4 regions of the Pseudomonas sp. A014 genome follow, and region 1 is predicted to be linked to each of the others. Evidence: predicted binding sites of a transcription regulator. Region 1 holds the regulator's gene; each other region holds the start of a gene.
What was found. The regulator FliA, encoded in region 1, starts transcription of late flagellar genes. The targets are predictions, from matches to a motif close to CTAAAGTTTNNNNNNNNNNNGCCGNTAA.
Positions count from the first base shown of each region.

Region 2: the regulator FliA is predicted to act here: its motif matches at 2,366-2,393, upstream of motA (flagellar motor stator protein MotA).
Region 3: the regulator FliA is predicted to act here: its motif matches at 2,067-2,094, upstream of ACTYOL_RS06410 (flagellar protein MotY).
Region 4: the regulator FliA is predicted to act here: its motif matches at 2,029-2,056, upstream of ACTYOL_RS26885 (methyl-accepting chemotaxis protein).

Region 1 covers NZ_CP199001.1:4,189,614-4,194,325, reverse strand. The annotation lists gene flhF (flagellar biosynthesis protein FlhF) at 1-851, shown strand, start outside; gene fleN (flagellar synthesis regulator FleN) at 927-1,760, shown strand; gene fliA (RNA polymerase sigma factor FliA) at 1,757-2,497, shown strand; gene ACTYOL_RS19445 (chemotaxis response regulator CheY) at 2,602-2,976, shown strand; gene ACTYOL_RS19440 (protein phosphatase CheZ) at 2,995-3,783, shown strand; gene ACTYOL_RS19435 (chemotaxis protein CheA) at 3,796-4,712, shown strand, end outside.
Region 2 covers NZ_CP199001.1:5,385,384-5,390,095, forward strand. The annotation lists gene rsgA (small ribosomal subunit biogenesis GTPase RsgA) at 1-378, shown strand, start outside; gene motB (flagellar motor protein MotB) at 421-1,446, opposite strand; gene motA (flagellar motor stator protein MotA) at 1,450-2,301, opposite strand; gene ACTYOL_RS25000 (HDOD domain-containing protein) at 2,432-3,967, shown strand; gene ACTYOL_RS25005 (rhodanese-like domain-containing protein) at 4,013-4,712, shown strand, end outside.
Region 3 covers NZ_CP199001.1:1,343,040-1,347,751, reverse strand. The annotation lists gene ACTYOL_RS06415 (argininosuccinate synthase) at 1-930, opposite strand, end outside; gene ACTYOL_RS06410 (flagellar protein MotY) at 1,059-2,030, opposite strand; gene pyrC (dihydroorotase) at 2,161-3,207, shown strand; gene rnt (ribonuclease T) at 3,204-3,878, shown strand; gene ACTYOL_RS06395 (peroxiredoxin) at 3,965-4,567, opposite strand.
Region 4 covers NZ_CP199001.1:5,831,174-5,835,885, forward strand. The annotation lists gene ACTYOL_RS26885 (methyl-accepting chemotaxis protein) at 1-1,925, opposite strand, end outside; gene ACTYOL_RS26890 (efflux transporter outer membrane subunit) at 2,301-3,719, opposite strand; gene ACTYOL_RS26895 (efflux RND transporter periplasmic adaptor subunit) at 3,716-4,591, opposite strand; gene ACTYOL_RS26900 (DUF1656 domain-containing protein) at 4,588-4,712, opposite strand, start outside.

The sequences.
Region 1 (4,712 bases):
AGGGCAACAAGCCGCAGCAGGCCAACCTCTGGCGTCGCTTGCAGCGCCTGGGCCTGTCTGGCCCGATCGCCCGTGATCTGCTTGAGCGGGCCGGTGAGATCGAAGACCCGCGTCAGGCTTGGCGCATGGTCCTGGCGCACCTGGCGCGTCTGATCGAGGTGCCTGAGGTGGAGCCGATCGAGGAGGGCGGGGTCATCGCCATGGTCGGCCCGGCCGGCATGGGCAAGACCACCACCCTGGCCAAGCTCGCCGCGCGCTATGTGCTCAAGTACGGCTCGCAGCACCTGGCGCTGGTGAGCATGGACAGCTACCGCATCGGTGCCCAGGAGCAGCTCAAGACCCTCGGGCGCATCCTCAATGTGCCGGTGACCTACGTCGATCCGGGCCAGTCGCTGGCCCAGGCCCTGGAGCCACTGCTGCGCAAGCGCGTGGTGCTGATCGATACCGCCGGCCTTCAGGCCAGCGATCCGGCGCTGCGCATGCAGCTCGAATCGCTCGCCAGCCGCGGCATCGCCGCCAAGAACTACCTGGTACTGGCCACCACCAGCCAGAAACAGGTGCTGACCGCCGCCTATCACAGCTACAAGCGCTGTGGCCTGGCCGGTTGCATCCTGACCAAGCTCGATGAAACGGGCAGCCTCGGCGAAGTGCTGAGCCTGGCCATCAGTCACGAACTGCCCGTGGCCTATCTCACCGATGGTCCGCGCATTCCTGACGACCTGCAGTTGCCGCGCAAGCATCAGTTGGTGAGCCGCGCGGTCAGCGTGCAGTTGCAGGAAGAGCCCAGCGAAGAGGCCATGGCCGACATGTTCGCTGATCTCTACCACAATCCCGATAAGCGCGCGGGTTGAAGATGAACGGCGCAGGGGGTCGACAGCGGCCCTTCAAGTGGGCAGGTCCCACGCGAGACAAGGTAAAGAACAGACATGGGTAGCATGCATCCCGTACAGGTGATCGCCGTCACCGGTGGCAAAGGTGGCGTCGGCAAGACCAACGTTTCAGTGAACCTGTCCCTGGCGCTGGCTGAACTCGGCCGCCGGGTCATGCTGCTGGACGCCGACCTGGGTCTGGCCAACGTCGACGTGCTGCTGGGGTTGACCCCCAAACGTACCCTGGCCGACGTCATCGAAGGACGCTGCGAGCTGCGCGACGTGCTGTTGCAGGGGCCGGGCGGCGTGCGCATCGTGCCGGCGGCCTCGGGTACCCAGAGCATGGTGCACCTGGCGCCGGCCCAGCATGCCGGGCTGATCCAGGCGTTCAGCGAGATCGGCGACAACCTCGATGTATTGGTGATCGACACCGCTGCAGGTATCGGTGACTCGGTGGTCAGTTTCGTTCGCGCGGCGCAGGAAGTGTTGTTGGTGGTGTGCGACGAGCCCACCTCGATCACCGACGCCTACGCCCTGATCAAGCTGCTCAACCGCGATTACGGCATGAATCGTTTCCGCGTCCTGGCCAACATGGCGCAGAGCCCGCAGGAAGGACGCAACCTGTTCGCCAAGCTGACCAAGGTCACCGACCGTTTCCTCGACGTGGCCTTGCAGTACGTGGGCGCCGTGCCCTACGACGAATGCGTGCGCAAGGCGGTGCAGAAGCAGCGCGCAGTGTACGAGGCCTTCCCGCGCTCCAAATGCGCCCTGGCGTTCAAGGCCATTGCGCAGAAGGTCGACAGCTGGCCGCTGCCGGCCAACCCGCGCGGGCACCTGGAGTTCTTCGTCGAGCGCCTGGTACAGCCCACCAGTGCGGGGCCGGTGCTATGAGCGCGAGCGGATTCAAGATGTACAGCAAGGCGTCCAAGGACGCTCAGTACGAGCTGGTCGAGCGCTATGCCCCGCTGGTCAAGCGGATTGCCTATCACCTGTTGGCACGCCTGCCGGCCAACGTGCAGGTCGAGGACCTGATCCAGGCCGGCATGATCGGCCTGCTGGAAGTGGCCAACAAGTACGACGCCAGCAAGGGTGCGAGTTTCGAGACCTATGCCGGCATCCGCATCCGTGGCGCCATGCTCGACGAGGTGCGCAAGGGTGATTGGGCGCCGCGTTCGGTGCACCGCAACACGCGCATGGTCAGTGACGCGATTCGCGCCGTCGAAGCAAGAACCGGTCGTGACGCTAAAGATCACGAGGTTGCTGCCGAACTCCAATTGAGTCTCGACGATTATTACGGGATTCTGAACGATACCTTGGGCAGCCGCCTGTTCAGTTTCGACGACCTGCTGCAGGACGGCGAACACGAAGGGCTGCACGAGGACGGTGTCAGCGGCCAGGTCGAGCCGTCGCGTGACCTGGAAGACGAACGCTTCCAGGCTGCACTGACCGATGCGATCGCCAACCTGCCGGAGCGCGAGCGCCTGGTCCTGGCGCTGTACTACGACGAAGAGTTGAACCTCAAGGAAATCGGGGAAGTGCTGGGGGTCAGCGAATCGCGTGTCAGCCAGTTGCACAGCCAGTGCGCGGCGCGTCTGCGCAGTCGGTTGGGTGAATGGCGAGCGCGGTGAACCCGGGTTCGATGCAGTCGTTTTACGTGGTGCCGAATTGATTGAGCGCGCGCTTGTGAGACGAGCGCGTTTAAGACTGCTTGGAGGTCTAATTGAACAAAGATATGAAAATCCTCATCGTTGACGACTTCTCGACGATGCGGCGGATCATCAAGAACCTGTTGCGTGATCTGGGCTTCACCAACACCGACGAAGCCGACGATGGCACCACGGCTCTGCCGATGCTCGAAAGCGGTCACTACGACTTCCTGGTGACCGACTGGAACATGCCTGGCATGTCCGGCATCGACCTGCTGCGCAAGGTGCGCGCCCACGACCGTCTCAAGGGCATGCCGGTGCTGATGGTGACCGCCGAGGCCAAGCGCGACCAGATCATCGAAGCGGCCCAGGCCGGGGTCAACGGCTATGTGGTCAAGCCTTTCACCGCGCAGGTACTCAAAGAAAAGATCGAAAAGATCTTCGAACGCGTCAACGGCTGAGCCATGTCTGGGGGCGCTATGGAATCAAGAAACGATTCTCTGGGGGAGTTCGAGTCGACCCTGAAGAAGCACGCCGAGCAACTGGTGCAAAGCCTGGAACGCGGCCAGTTCGGCGAGGCGGTGCAGCTGATCCACCAGCTCAACCAGACCCGCGACCGCGGCCTTTATCAGGAAGTGGGCAAGCTCACTCGCGAGCTGCACAGCGCTATCGTCAGTTTCCAGATCGATCCGCGCATGCCGCAGGCCGAGGAAGTGTCGCAGATCACCGACGCCACCGAACGGCTGTCCTACGTGGTCCGGCTGACCGAGAACGCGGCCAATCGCACCATGGACCTGGTCGAGCAAAGCACGCCTGTGCTCAACGATCTGGCATCCGAAGCCCAGAACCTGTCTGCCGACTGGCAGCGCTTCATGCGCCGCGAGGTGGCAGCGCCTGAATTTCGTGAACTGGTCAAGCGCGTCGACAGTTTCCTGACGCACAGCGCCGAAGGTAACCGCAAGGTGGCCGGCCATCTCAACGATATTCTCCTGGCTCAGGACTATCAGGACCTGACCGGGCAGGTGATCAAGCGGGTGACCGCGCTGGTCACCGAAGTCGAAAGCAATCTGCTCAAGCTCGTGTTGATGGCAAGTCAAGTCGACCGCTTTGCCGGCATCGAACATGACCACGATCAATTGCGCGCTGAAAAAGATGAAGAAAAACATCCAACTCGGGGTGAAGGTCCGCAGATTCATGCCGATAAGCGTGAAGACGTCGTGTCCGGTCAGGACGATGTCGACGATCTGCTGTCCAGCCTGGGTTTTTAGGGAGCACGTTTAATGAGCTTCGGCGCCGATGAAGAAATCCTTCAGGATTTCCTGGTAGAAGCCGGCGAAATCCTCGAGCAACTGTCCGAGCAACTGGTCGAGCTGGAAAGCCGACCTGATGATGCGGACCTGCTCAATGCGATCTTTCGCGGTTTTCACACTGTAAAAGGGGGCGCCGGCTTCCTTCAGCTCAATGAGCTGGTGGAGTGCTGCCACATTGCCGAGAACGTCTTCGACATCCTGCGCAAGGGAGAGCGCCGGGTCGATGCCGAACTGATGGATGTGGTGCTCGAAGCGCTCGACACGGTCAACAGCATGTTTGGCCAGGTTCGCGAGCGCAGCGACATCACCCCGGCCACGCCAGAGCTGCTCGCCGCGCTGTCGCGCCTGGCCGAACCGGCCAGCGCCGATGCCGTGGCACCGGTTGCCGTGGCGGCGGTCGTCGAGGCACCGGCTGCCGAGGCGGACATCACCGATACCGAGTTCGAGCAACTGCTTGACTCCCTCGACGCGGTCAAGGCCCAGGCCGAGGCGGCCGAGCGGTCGCACGGCGAAGCCGTTTCCGGCAGTGCCGACGAGATCACCGACGCCGAGTTCGAGTCGCTGCTCGACCAACTGCATGGCAAGGGTCAGTTCTCGCCGGAAGTCGCGGCGAGCGAACCGGAGGCTGCAGTCGCGACGCCGGCCGGTGACGAGATCACCGACGAAGAGTTCGAGGCGCTGCTCGACCAGTTGCATGGCAAGGGCGCTTTTGCCGCCGATGCACTGCCGAGCGTCGAAGCCACCGCCTCTGCGCCAGCGGCCGAACCTGTCGGCGATCACATCACCGACAACGAGTTCGAGGCCCTGCTGGACCAACTGCATGGCAAGGGCAAGTTCAGTGGCGATGCCGTCGCGGCTGAAGCGCCAGCCGTTGCCGTGGCTGCCGC
Region 2 (4,712 bases), 1.2 Mb from region 1:
TCGGGCGTGGGCAAGTCGTCGCTGGTCAACAGCCTGCTGCCGCAGGCGCAAACGCGGGTGGGCGATCTGTCGGAGTGGTCAGGCCAGGGTACCCACACCACCACCACCGCACGGCTCTACCACTTCCCCAACGGCGGCGACCTGATCGACTCCCCCGGTATCCGCGAGTTTGGCTTGGCGCATGTCAGCCGTGACGATGTGGAGGCGGGCTTCATCGAGTTCCGCGATCTGCTCGGCAACTGTCGCTTCCGCGACTGCAAGCATGACCGCGAGCCTGGCTGTGCGTTGCTCAAAGGGCTGGAGGAAGGGCGTATCTCGGCGCAGCGGATGCACAGCTACCGCTCGATCGTGGCAAGCCTGACGCAAGACACCTACTGAAGATGCAGGAGCGGCGTTGCGCCGCTCCTGCAGATGACGGGCTCAGTTTTCCTTGGGCTCGTCCATCTTCAGCACGCCATCCTCGAAGATGTTCAGCTTCTGGCGCAGCTCGCGCGGCTGCATCGGCGTCGAGCCATCGGCCGGCGCGGCGGAGGCACCAGGTGCTCCTGGCGCCGCATCGGCAGGCGGGGTTGGGTTGGCCGGTGCCTCAGGTGCACCCTGCTCGCCCTCGATATCCCGCTGGGCTTTTTTGGTCAGCACGATGATGTCGATCCGGCGGTTGACCGGGTTGAACGGGTTTTCGCGGTCGAACAGCGACGACGAGGCGTAACCCACCACTCGCGCCACCTGGCCATCCGGATAACCACCCGCCACCAGCGCACGTCGCGCGGCGTTGGCACGGTTGGCCGACAGCTCCCAGTTGCCGAAATCACCGGTACCGGCATAAGGCTTGGCATCGGTGTGGCCGCTGACGCTGATCTTGTTCGGCACGGCCTTGATGGTGTCGGCCATGGCCAGCAGGATGTCTTCGAAGTAGGGCTTCAGGCGCGCACTGCCGAGGTCGAACATCGGCCGGTTCTCGGCATCCATGATCTGGATGCGCAGGCCGTCCTGGGTGATCTCGAACAGGATCTGGTCCTTGAACTTCTGCAGTTGCGGATTTTCCTCGACCTTGTTCTGCAGCTCCTGCAGCAGCAGTTGCAGCCGCTCCTGCTCGACCTGGTCGGCCATGGTCTCGATCCGGTCCTTGTCCATCTGCACGCTGGTGTCAGGCGTCGGCTCGGACTTCTCCTCCGGGTTGATGGTCTTTTCCGGGGCCAGCTGCGGCGAGCCGCCCAGGTCGATGACGTAGGGCGTACCGCTTTCGGAGAAGCCAATCGGATCCTTGAAGTAGCCGGCGATGGCGATCTTCTGCTCCGGGGTGGCCGTGGACAGCAACCACAGCACCAGGAAGAACGCCATCATCGCCGTGGCGAAGTCGGCGAAGGCGATCTTCCAGGAGCCGCCATGGTGGCCGTCGCCGTAGCGCTTGACGCGCTTGACGATGATGGGCTGATTGTTCTCCATGGCTTAGCGACCGCGAACCGCTTGTTCCAGTTCGGCAAAGCTCGGACGGTGCGCCGGGTACAGCACCTTGCGCCCGAACTCGACGGCCAGCGACGGCGGCATGCCGGACGCCGAGGCCACCAGCGAAGCCTTGATCGCCTCGTAGACGTTCAGTTCTTCCTTGGCGTCGTGGCGCAGGCAGTTGGCCAGCGGGCCGAAGAAACCATAGGCCGCGAGAATACCGAAGAAGGTCCCGACCAGCGCAGCACCGACGTGCAGGCCGATGGATTTCTGGTCGCCATCGCCCAGCGAGGCCATGGTCACCACGATGCCCAGTACCGCCGCCACGATACCGAAGCCGGGCATGGCGTCGGCAACGCTGGTCACCGCATGGGACGGGTGCTCGAGGTCTTCCTTCAGGCTCAGCAGCTCCATGTCGAACAGGCCTTCGAGCTCATGGGGTGCCATGTTGCCGGTCGACATGATGCGCAGGTAGTCGCAGACGAACGCGGTCATCCGCGCATCGCCCATGACCGCAGGGTACTTGGCGAAGATCGGGCTGGCCGCGGGATCCTCGATGTCACCCTCGATGGCCATCATGCCCTCGCGGCGACTCTTGTTGAGAATCTCGTAGATCAGGCCCAACACTTCCAGGTAGAACGTATGGGTGAAGCGGCTGCCAAACATCTTCAGCGACTTCTTCATGACGTGCATGGTCATGTAGCCAGGGTTGGCCTGGAGAAACGCGCCAAAGGCCGCACCGCCGATGATCAGCACTTCGAACGGCTGGATCAGCGCCGCGATCTTGCCGTGGGAGAGGACGTATCCGCCGAGGACACTCGCGAATACGACGATGATGCCGATAATTTTAGCCATAGATTGGAAGCACTTGCTGTCGTGGTCAGGGTCAGGGGCGGAAGCTTGGAAACTCTTCTTCTCCTTATCGGCAGAACTGCGCCAGACTATAGCCACTCAATGCGAAAAGCCAGTTTGGACTGATGTCAAAATGCCAATCGAAACCAAGGTGCCAGCGCAGATCCCCTCCTCTCTAGACGCCTGGGTAAGGCTGCTCGACGGTATCCGCGTGCCGGTACCCAAAGAGAGTCATGACCGGGTTCTGGCGGCCATCAACGACAATCGCCGCTCGCTGCGCGACATCGCCGAACTGATGCAGGACAGCCCGTCGCTGGTGCTGTGCGTGATGCGCGAAGCCAATCACCCGAACCATGCCAGCCAGGCCGAGCCCGCCGAAAGCCTGGAGATCGCCCTGAACCGCCTGGGCCTGAGCCGCATCCTGCAATTGATGGGGCGCCTGCCATCGATACCGGGAGACGACATCCCGCCGGTGCTGCGCCAATTCCTGCTGATCAGCCAGCACGCCACCCAGCAAGCCAACGGCCTGTTCGCCAGCCGCCTGGCGCGCCTGTGGCAGGAAATCCACTGGGGCAGCCTGCTGTTCCTCTCGCCACTGTGGGCACTGGCCCTGGCTTACCCCAAGCTGCTCGACACCTGGGAACTGCGGGTCATTCACAAGGGTGAAGAGGCTTCAGAGGTGGAGCATGCACTGTTCGGCGTGCGCATCATGGAGTTGTGCCGCGCCGTCGCCACGCACTGGCGCCTGCCGGAATGGGTCACCCAGGGTTATCGCCTGCTGCTCGAAGAACGCGAACAACTGGCCCAGGTATTGAACATCGCCCGCGAGCCTGACGAGTTGAGCAAGCAGCATCGACTGGACGAAGAGCCCGGGCTGCGCCGCTGGTTCAACCAGCCGGCCAACACCGTGCTGCTGGCCAACGGCCTGGCGCTGTCGGCGCAGGTCGGCTGGGACAACCCGCACTTGCTGCGCTGGCAACTGCTCACCGCCATGTACCTGCAAACCACGCTGGATGATGTGCAACAGCAAGTGCACCAGCAAGCAGCGGCCAGCGCGCGCCACCATGCCCGGCATGCACTGTTCCACCCGGCCGAGGCGCTGATCTGGCCCTGGCAGCAGCGGCGCCCGCACCCAGACATGCTCACCCCGCCACCGCCACCTGCCCAGGACCTGCAACGCTGGCGCACGCTGTGCGGCGACCTGCTGGCCCAGCCCAGCCCGTTCACCAACACCGTGCACCTGGCCACCCAGGCGCGCGAGGCACTGCTGGCTTGCGGCATGCAGCGGGTGCTGTTGCTGCTGCTCGACAAACCCAATGACTGCCTGCGCGTACAGCAGAGCGCCGGGTTGCCGCGCGAAGCCTCAGCGCTGACATTGGCACCAGGCCAGAGCAAGCTGCTGCAAAAACTGCTGAGCAAAGCCTCGCAACTGCGCCTGACGCCCGACAATCATGCCCAGTTTTCCGCCCTGCTGCCCGCACCGCTGCGTGCGTTGTTCCCCAGCGAGCACTTGCTGTTGCGCTCGCTGGCCGTGAACGACCAGGTATTGATGCTGGCGATCGCCGACCAGGGCGGCAGGCCGCTTGCGGACGTGAGCGTGCAGGCCTTCGGAAAAACCGCACAATGTATCGAGCGCGCGCTGGCCAGCTTCGCCAACCGCAATGCCTGAACCTTGCGCTACAATCGCACCTCCCTTGCTCCCCGGAGACCGTGGATGACTGATTTTTCCGGCTTGCCCCTGGTGATCGAAGCCGCCGACCTGCTGCCACGCCTGGATTCGCCCGAGCTGATCCTGGTCGACCTGAGCAGCGCCAACCGCTATGTCAGCGGCCACATCCCAGGCGCGCGGTTCGTCGAGGGCAAGCGCACCCAGCTGGGCCAGCCTCCGGCTCCGGGCCTGCTGCCGGCCCAAGCCGACCTGGAAAAGCTGTTCAGCGAGCTCGGCCACCGAGACGACGCGGTGTACGTGGTATACGACGACGAAGGCGGCGGCTGGGCCGGGCGCTTCATCTGGCTGCTCGACGTGATCGGCCACGCGCGCTACCACTACCTCAACGGCGGCATCCAGGCCTGGCCTGCGGACAAGCTCGTCACTGAAGTGCCAGCAGCCGCCAGCACGCCTGTGCGCCTGCGCCTGCGCGCCGAACCCACCGCCACCCGCGAATACCTGCAAAGCCGCCTGGGCGCCGACGACCTGGTGGTCTGGGACGCCCGCGGCCCGCAGGAATTCAACGGCGAGAAGGTCCTGGCAGCCAAGGCCGGCCACATCCCCGGCGCGGTCAACTTCGAGTGGACTGCAGGCATGGACCTCAACGACCACCTGCGCATTCGCAAGGACATCGCCGAAGTACTGCAGCAATTGGGCATCACCCCTGACAAGGAAGTGATCACCCACTGCCAGACCCACCGTCGCT
Region 3 (4,712 bases), 2.8 Mb from region 1:
CTTGGGCATCAGCTCATCTTTGAGGTGAGCGACTTCGCGGTCCAGGGTGATCGACTCGATGGCGCGGTGAGCACGCAGCATGATGGTGCCACCAGGCGTCTCGTAGCAGCCGCGCGACTTCATGCCGACGTAGCGGTTCTCGACGATGTCCAGGCGACCGATGCCGTTGGCGCCGCCGATGCGGTTGAGGTCTGCGAGCACGGTGGCCGGGGTCTTCTCGACGCCGTCGATGGCGACGATGTCACCATTGCGGTAGGTCAGCTCGATGTAGGTGGCCTGGTCAGGGGCGTTCTCCGGAGAGACGCTCCAACGCCACATGTCTTCCTCGTGCTCGGTCCAGGTATCTTCCAGGACACCGCCTTCGTAGGAGATGTGCAGCAGGTTGGCGTCCATCGAGTACGGCGACTTCTTCTTGCCGTGACGCTCGATCGGGATGCCGTGCTTCTCGGCGTAGTCCATGAGTTTTTCGCGGGACAGCAGGTCCCACTCACGCCATGGTGCGATGACCTTGACACCTGGCTTGAGCGCGTAGGCACCCAGCTCGAAACGCACTTGGTCGTTACCCTTGCCGGTGGCGCCGTGGGAAATGGCGTCAGCGCCGGTTTCGTTGGCGATTTCGATCAGGCGCTTGGCGATCAGCGGACGGGCGATGGAGGTACCCAGCAGGTACTCGCCTTCATACACGGTGTTGGCGCGGAACATCGGGAAGACGAAATCTCGCACGAACTCTTCGCGCAGGTCGTCGATGTAGATTTCCTTGACGCCCATTGCCTGTGCCTTGGCACGGGCCGGCTCGACCTCTTCACCCTGGCCAAGATCTGCGGTGAAGGTCACCACTTCACAGTTGTAGGTGTCTTGCAGCCACTTGAGAATCACCGAAGTATCAAGGCCGCCGGAATACGCCAGTACGACCTTTTTTACGTCCGCCATGCCATCACTCCACGGGGTTGTACGGAAAGCCGTCGATTCTACCGATCTCGCGGGGGAATTTACAGTGGCGCGACAGCTTGTGATGACAAAGCGACAGGAAATGTCGTGAGCGCGACCCGTGGTCGCAGTCAGACTTTCTTCGCACCCGCCGGCAATGCCGCAGGCACGCTGGCCGGCGTAGCGGCCGCCGGCTGCGCCGGTGCGGCAGGTGTTGCATCGCGAGGCTTTTCTGTAGGTTTCTCGATCGGCGTTACACGGTCGAGCTGGATGTTGACCCGGCGGTTGCGGGCGCGGTTGGCGGCTGTATTGTTTTTGGCCAGCGGGTAGCGCTCGCCATGGAAACGTACGGTGATCTGCTCTTCCGGCACACCGTGGGCCTTGAGGTATTCAGCCACCGCCAGCGCGCGACGGCGCGAAGCGTCGCGATTGGTCAGGCGGTTACCGCTGTTGTCGGAGTGCCCGTCAAGCTCGATGTGATTGACCGATGGGTCGGCCTTCAGATAATCGAGTATCACGTCCAGGCGCGCGCGCGCCGCACTGTCCAGATCGAAGCCGGTGCCGGGGAACGGCACCTGCGTCTGGCGAATCTGGTCATAGTTCATCGGCAGGAGTTTGGCGGCACACAATTGGTAGTCGCTATAGGCCTTGGCGAAACTCACCGGCAGCACATGCACCTCCATCGGCCGACCGCCCTCGCCGGCGTAGTTGCGCACCACGGTGCTGCGACCGTCCAGCAGACCATTGATCAAGCGGCTGGCCTGGCCCTGCGAAGTGCTGAACAGCACGCCATTGCGGCCCATGCGCACCGCCCCCAAGTTGATGTCGCCACGCCCGGGCTGCCAAGGGGCAGCGGCGGCCAGCAGCGTTGCCGATCCTGCGCCCAGTGCATTGCTGTCCGAACGCAGCTGGAAGACCGGCTGCTCACCTGCACGACGCACGAACTCACCGCTGCCAAAACCGTCGATCGGCTGGATCAGCCGGCACTCGAACTGGTCGCCCTCGACCTTCCAGGCAATGTTCTCCATGCGGGTCTGGAAGGTAAGTGCTCCGGCCGGCAGGCTGGCACACAGGCTGAACAGGAGTAGGTAACGCTGGCGCACGGGCGGCTCCACAGATTCTGACGGCTTACCTGCAGGCTATCGGACGCTCGTCGGAAAACTTGATAGCCGTGCTGCCCACTGGGTTTTCCGGTAGCATTGACGCCTGAGTTCGAACCGCCTGGAAACCCCAATGTCCGATCGCCTGACCCTCCTGCGTCCCGACGACTGGCACATCCATCTGCGCGATGGTACTGTGCTGCAACATACCGTCGGCGACGTGGCGCGCACCTTTGCCCGCGCCATCATCATGCCCAACCTGGTTCCGCCGGTACGCAACGCCACCGAAGCCGACGCCTACCGCCAGCGCATCCTCGCCGCCCGTCCGACGGGCAGCCGCTTCGAGCCGCTGATGGTGCTGTACCTGACCGACCGTACCAGCCCCGAGGACATTCGTGCAGCCAAGGCCAGCGGCATCGTCTACGCCGCCAAGCTCTACCCGGCCGGTGCCACGACCAACTCCGACTCGGGCGTGACCAGCATCGACAATATTTTCCCGGCGATCGAAGCAATGGCCGAGGTCGGCCTGCCGCTGCTGGTCCACGGTGAAGTGACGCGCTCGGAGATCGACGTGTTCGATCGCGAAAAGCGCTTCATCGACGAGCACATGCATCGTTTGGTCGAACGTTTCCCGACGCTCAGGGTGGTGTTCGAGCACATCACCACCAGCGATGCCGCGCAGTTCGTCGCCGAGGCGCCCGCCAACGTCGGCGCCACCATCACCGCCCAGCATTTGCTGTACAACCGCAACCACATGCTGGTCGGCGGTATCCGCCCACACTTCTATTGCCTGCCGATCCTCAAGCGCAACACCCACCAGGTGGCATTGCTTGACGCGGCCACCAGCGGCAACCCGAAATTCTTCCTCGGCACCGATTCGGCGCCACACGCCAAGCACGCCAAGGAAGCTGCCTGCGGCTGCGCCGGCTGCTACACCGCCTACGCGGCCATCGAGCTGTACGCCGAAGCCTTCGAACAGCGTAATGCCCTGGACAAACTGGAAGGTTTCGCCAGCCTGCACGGCCCGGCGTTCTATGGCCTGCCGGCAAACACCGACACCATCACCCTGGTGCGCGAGGACTGGACCGCCCCGGCGAGCCTGCCGTTCGGCGACACCACCGTGGTTCCGCTGCGCGCTGGCGAAACGCTGCGCTGGCGCCTGCTGGAGGACAACGCGTGAGCGAAGACCTTTACGATGACGACCAGGACGGTCAGGTAAGCAGCAGCTCGCGCCACCCGATGGCCGAGCGTTTCCGCGGCTACCTGCCCGTGGTAGTGGACGTCGAGACCGGCGGCTTCAACAGTGCCACCGACGCGCTGCTGGAAATCGCCGCCGTCACCATCGGTATGGACGAGAAGGGCTTCCTGTTCCCGGAACACACCTACTTCTACCGTGTCGAGCCTTTCGAAGGCGCGAATATCGAAGCGGCGGCGCTGGAGTTCACCGGCATCAAGCTGGACCACCCTCTACGCATGGCCGTGAGCGAAGAAAGCGCGCTCACCGATATCTTCCGCGGCGTGCGCAAAGCACTGAAAGCCAATGGTTGCAAGCGGGCGATCCTGGTTGGCCACAACAGCAGCTTCGACCTGGGCTTCCTCAACGCGGCGGTGGCGCGCAACGATCTCAAGCGCAACCCCTTCCACCCGTTCTCCAGCTTCGACACCGCGACGCTGGCCGGCCTGGCCTATGGCCAGACCGTACTGGCCCGGGCCTGCCAGAGTGCCGACATCGACTTCGATGGGCGCGAGGCGCATTCGGCACGTTACGACACCGAGAAGACCGCCGAGCTGTTCTGCGGGATCGTCAACCGCTGGAAAGAGATGGGCGGCTGGCGCGACTTCAACGACTGAGTCGAAATCCGGGAGTGCACAGCGCTCCTTGGATACCAGACACAAAAAAACCGGCCACATGGGCCGGTTTTTTTTGCGCGTGGCGATTACAGCTTGCCAGCGTTCTCGCTCAGGTACGCCGCAACACCTTCTGGCGAAGCGTTCATGCCCTTGTCGCCTTTCTTCCAGTTGGCCGGGCAGACTTCGCCGTGCTCTTCGTGGAATTGCAGGGCGTCGACCAGACGCAGCAGCTCGTCCATGTTGCGGCCCAGTGGCAGGTCGTTGACGATCTGCGAACGGACAACGCCGTTCTTGTCGATCAGGAAGGCGCCACGGAAAGCTACGCCGCCTTCGGACTCGACGTCGTAGGCCTTGCAGATTTCGTGGGTGATGTCGGCAGCCAGGGTGTACTTGACCTGACCGATACCGCCGTTGTTGACCGGGGTGTTACGCCAGGCGTTGTGGGTGAAGTGCGAGTCGATCGAAACGCCGATCACTTCCACGCCACGGGCTTCGAAGTCAGGAATGCGGTTGTCCAGGGCGATCAGCTCGGACGGGCAGACGAAGGTGAAGTCCAGCGGGTAGAAGAACACCAGGCCGTACTTGCCCTTGATGGCCGAAGCCAGGTTGAAGCTGTCGACGATCTCGCCGTTGCCCAGCACGGCTGGAACGGTGAAGTCCGGGGCTTGTTTACCAACGAGCACGCTCATTCGTTATCTCCTGATGATGGTGAAAAACCGTTGCCCGGGCGAGGCTTGCACGCCCGGCATCCAACAAAGGCCGACCATCATACACGGCTTATCGTGACAGACCGAATCGAACCATCGGTCGCGGGAAGATGAAGCTTTCTTCAAG
Region 4 (4,712 bases), 1.6 Mb from region 1:
CCCTCGAGCTCCTTGGCCGTGGCCGCCAGCTCATTGGCCACGTCGTGCTGCTCGCTGTTGGCCTGGGCGATGCTCTGCAGGTTACGGCTGAGCAGGTTCGCGGTGCTGCTCTGCTCCTGGGTCGCAGTGCTGATGGCGGTGAACTGTTCGCCCGCCGCGCGGCTCTGCTCGTCGATGCGCGCCAGTGCCTCGGCGACCTTTTCGTTGCGTTCCAGGCCTTCCTGCATCAGGCGATTGCCCTGCTCCAGGGTGCTGATCGCATGCCCGGTCTGCTGCTGGATACTGGCGATCATTCCGGAAATTTCATCGGTGGCCTGGCGGGTTCTCGCGGCCAGGCCACGTACTTCGTCGGCAACCACGGCGAAACCACGGCCCTGCTCGCCAGCGCGGGCCGCCTCGATGGCGGCGTTGAGCGCCAGCAGGTTGGTCTGCTCGGCAATCGCGGTGATGACCCCGACGATGCCGCCGATTTCCTGGGAACGCGCGCCCAGGCTGTCCATCACTGTGGCGGTGCCACCCAGCGCCTCGGCGATCTGCTTGAGCGAGACGGAGGCCTGGTCCATGGCGCTGCGGCCGATGCGCGTCTGCTGGGTATTGTCCTGGGCCATGCGCTCGGTGCCGGCCATGTTCTCGGCGATGTTCATCGAGGTGGCGCTGAACTCCTCGACGGCGCCAGCCATGCTGGTGATCTCGCCTGACTGCTGCTCCATGCCCTCGCAGGCACCGGACGAAAGCCCGGCCAGGGAGCGCGAGCGCGCGCTGACCTGCTCGGAAGCACTGCGAATGTGCTCGACCATGGTCGCCAGGGCATCCCCCATCTGGTTGAAGCTGCGCGCCAACTGGCCGATCTCGTCTTCGCTGGTCACCGCCAGGCGTGCACTGAGGTCACCCGCGCCCAGGGCTTCGGCCTGGCGCACCAGGTCGTCCAGTGGGCGAAGCTTGCGCCGCAGCAGCCAGAGCGTGGCGAGCACCGCCAGGACCATCGCCAGCAGGCTGCCGATCGCCAGGCGTAGGCCAACACTCCAGGTCACGTCGCGAATTTCCGCCTCGGGCATGCTCGCCACAACGGTCCACGGCCCCTCGGCAAAGGGCTCGACCACGCTGAACAGTTGCTGCTGGCCGTTGGTCCAGAAGCGGCCTTTTTCGCCCAGGCCGGCCACAGCGGCAACCGCAGCCTGCGCATCGGCCACGCCGGCAGGCGGCACCAGCCACTGGCCCTGGTTGTCGAGCAGCGCCAGCGAGCCGGTCTGGCCGATGCGGAAGCGCTTGAGATTGGCGAACTGAGCGTTCTGCGCATCGGTGTAGTCGAAACCGACGAACAGCACGGCGATCACCCGGCCGCTGGCATCGCTCACCGGCACGTAACGGGTCATGTAGTTACGGTCGAACAGCACCGCACGCCCTACATACATCTGCCCGGCGAGCAGCTTGCTGTAGGCCGGGTGCTGGCGGTCCAGCTGGGTGCCAATGGCCCGGCTCCCGTCCTGTTTCTTGAGGTTGGTGGTGATGCGCACGAAGTCGTCGCCGCTGCGCACGAACAGCGTCGCGATGCCGGCGGTCATCTGCTGGAATTCATCGACTACCCGAAAGTCGTTGTTCATCAGCTGATCGCCCAGGTACAGGGCAGGCGTGGCCTGGCCGGCCACCTGCACGGTCTCGCCGGCATGCAGCGACAGGCCCGAGGCGAAGCGGCGCTCGAACAGGCCACTCAGGCGCTGGGTGTTGTCCTTGAGCGAGCCGTGGAAGGTGTCGAGCTGGTCGGCCAGCAGCCGCGCTTCACTGGCCAGGTGTTGCTGGCGGGTGGCGAGGTTGGCGTCGTCCAGCGAGCGCAGGGCGAACAGGGTACTGCCGGTGATCACCAGCGCCAGCACGATGGCGAGGGCGACGCCGAGTTGCGAGGCAATCCGGGCACGGGGTCGAGACATGGCGAAGCTCCTGGCAAGAGGCCGGGATCATCCTGATCACGCTGACCACCCGCTTTATTATTGAACGGGAAATCGCGCCCTCTTCCGGGACGCTGGTGCTAGTAGATCGGCGTCGCGGAGGAATACTTGAGTGTCGGACCGGGAAATACGCAAACGTTTTCTACGCGGTTTGCTCGTGGAATGGGGGCGCCTGCTTCGCGGGCAAGCCCGCTCCAGAGATAGCGCAGACCTTGTGGGGCGGCGGTTCGGCGCTCCGATTTACCCGCGAAAAAGACACCGCGCTGCCTGGCACGGGCTACGCCCGTGTTCGCGGGACAAGTCGGGGCGCCGAACCGCCGCTCCTACAGGCCCACGAATACCACGACGCGGTGCCACTCACTGCACCGCTGTCGCCTTCCAGCCGCCACCCAAGGCCAGGAACACACCGATCTGCCCCATCGCCACCTGGGTATTGGCCGCCGCCAGTTGCGCACGCACGTCGGTATAGGCGCGGGTCGCCTGCAGGTCGGCGAGGAACGACTCGCGCCCGGCCTCATAGCGGCGATGGGTCTGTTCGGCCGCTTCCTGCGCCGAGCGCTCGGCATCGGCCAGTGCTTCGCGACGGTCCAGCAAGGCGCTGTACTGCGCCAGGCGGGTCTGGGTTTCGCGGATGGCGTTGAGCACCACGCCATCGAAATGCGCCAGCGCGGCCTGGGTCGAGGCTTCGGCTTCGCGAATTCGGGCACGGGTGCCGTTGGTGGGGATGGCCCAGCTGATCTGCGGGCCGAAGCCCCAACGGTTGGTCGAAGGCTCGCCGAGGTTTTCGAGAATGCCGATGGTGCCGACCTGGGCGCCAATGCTGATGTTCGGATACAGGGCGCCAGTGGCCACGCCAATGGTCGCAGTGGCAGCCGCCAGTTGGCGCTCGGCCTGACGCACGTCGGGACGGCGCTTGAGCAGCGCCGCGCCATCGCCCACCGGAATCAGTTGGGCCAGATGCGGCAGCTCGGCGCACTCGGCGGTGCCCGGCGGCAACTGGTCGACCGGTTTGGCCAGCAATGCGGCGAGGGTATAGAGCCCGGCCTCGCGCTCGGCCTTGAAGCGCGGCAACTCGGCACGCAACGACTTGAACTGGGTCTGCGAGCGGGTAACGAGGGTCTCGTCGCCACGGCCAGCATCGCGCAAGCGCTGGTTCAACTGCACGCTTTGCTGCTGCAGGTCGAGCGATTCGCGGGCGATGTGGTACTCCTCATTGGCCGAGCACACCTGGGTGTAGGCCTTGACCACATCGGCCACCAGGGTGATGCGCGCGGTGTCGGCGGCGGCCTGCACCGCGTCGGCATTGGCCTTGGCAGCTTCGGTGCCGCGCTTGAAGGTACCCCACAGGTCGAACTGGTACGAGGCGCTGAGAATCGCCTCGCCGATGTTGGCCACCGGGACTTTTTCCGGCAGCAGGAAAGCTTCGCCAGACTCCTGCAGGCGCTGGGCGCCGGCCTTCGCGCCGCCGCTGAAGCCCCCCTGCGACTCGGCGACCTCGACCTGTGCGCGAGCCTTGGCGATGTTCGCCGCCGCCACGCGCAGCTCGGTATTGGCGCTCAACGCCTGGCGCACCAGCGCATTCAGGCGCGGGTCCTGGTACAACTGCCACCAGTCATCCGGCACCGGCGCCGACACCACGCTCGCGGCATCCTGGCGCAACGGGCCGTTCAGGTCGCTGCGCTGCACCGCGGCATCCTCGGGTACCTGGTAATCGGGACCGACCATGGCGCAGGCCCCCAGCGACAGCGCCATCCCTGCAAGCATCAGGCGTTTCATGGCCGCTGGCCCTCGATGATCGACACCGTGGCAGTACGCCCGGCGATCATGCGGAAATCTGCCGGCACCTCATCGAAGGCGATACGCACCGGGATCCGCTGGGCCAGGCGCACCCAGCTGAACGCCGGGTTGACGTTGGGCAGCAGATTGGCGCCACTGACGCGGTCACGGTCCTCGATCCCTGCCGACAGGCTTTCGACATGGCCGCGCAGGCGTGTGTCATCGCCCATCACGCGGATGTCCACGGCATCGCCGACATGGATGCCACTGAGCTTGGTTTCCTCGAAGTAGCCATCGACATGGTACGAGGCGCTGTCGACCACAGACAGCACCGGTCGGCCCGCAGTGACGAACTCATGGGCCCGCGGAGCGCGGTCGTTGAGGTAGCCGTCCACCGGGCTGCGCACCACCGAACGGTCGAGGTTGAGCTGCGCGGTATCGACCGCCACCTGCGCCTCGCTCACCGCCGAGCGGGCACGAGCCTCGCGTGACTGGCTCTCTTCGAGCTGCTCGGCCGCCACCAGGTTGCCCAGCTTGCGATTGCGCCGGGTTTCGCGGGCGGCCTGGGCCAGGGTTTCCTCGCGCTCGGCCAGGGTCGCCCGGGCCTGGCGCAAGGCCAGGCCAAAGCGGTCCTGATCGATGGTGAACAGCACGTCACCACGCTTGACCACCTGGTTGTCGCGCACCTCGACCTTCTGGATCAGCCCGGACACATCCGGGGCGATCTGGATCACGTCGGCGCGGATATGGCCGTCGCGGGTCCAGGGCGCGAACATGTAGTACACGACCATCTGCCAGACCAGCACGGCCGCGAAGGTCACCACCAGCAATGTCAGGACCACACGGCCCAAGGTCAACAACGGTTTTTTCATGGCAGCATCAGGCTTCGGCAAAAGTGATCCACCGCACCCAGCAGTACGGCGTAGAGAGCAACGTTGAACAACGCCCGGTGCCAGACCAGGCGGTAGAAATGCAGGCGCACCAGCACAGCGT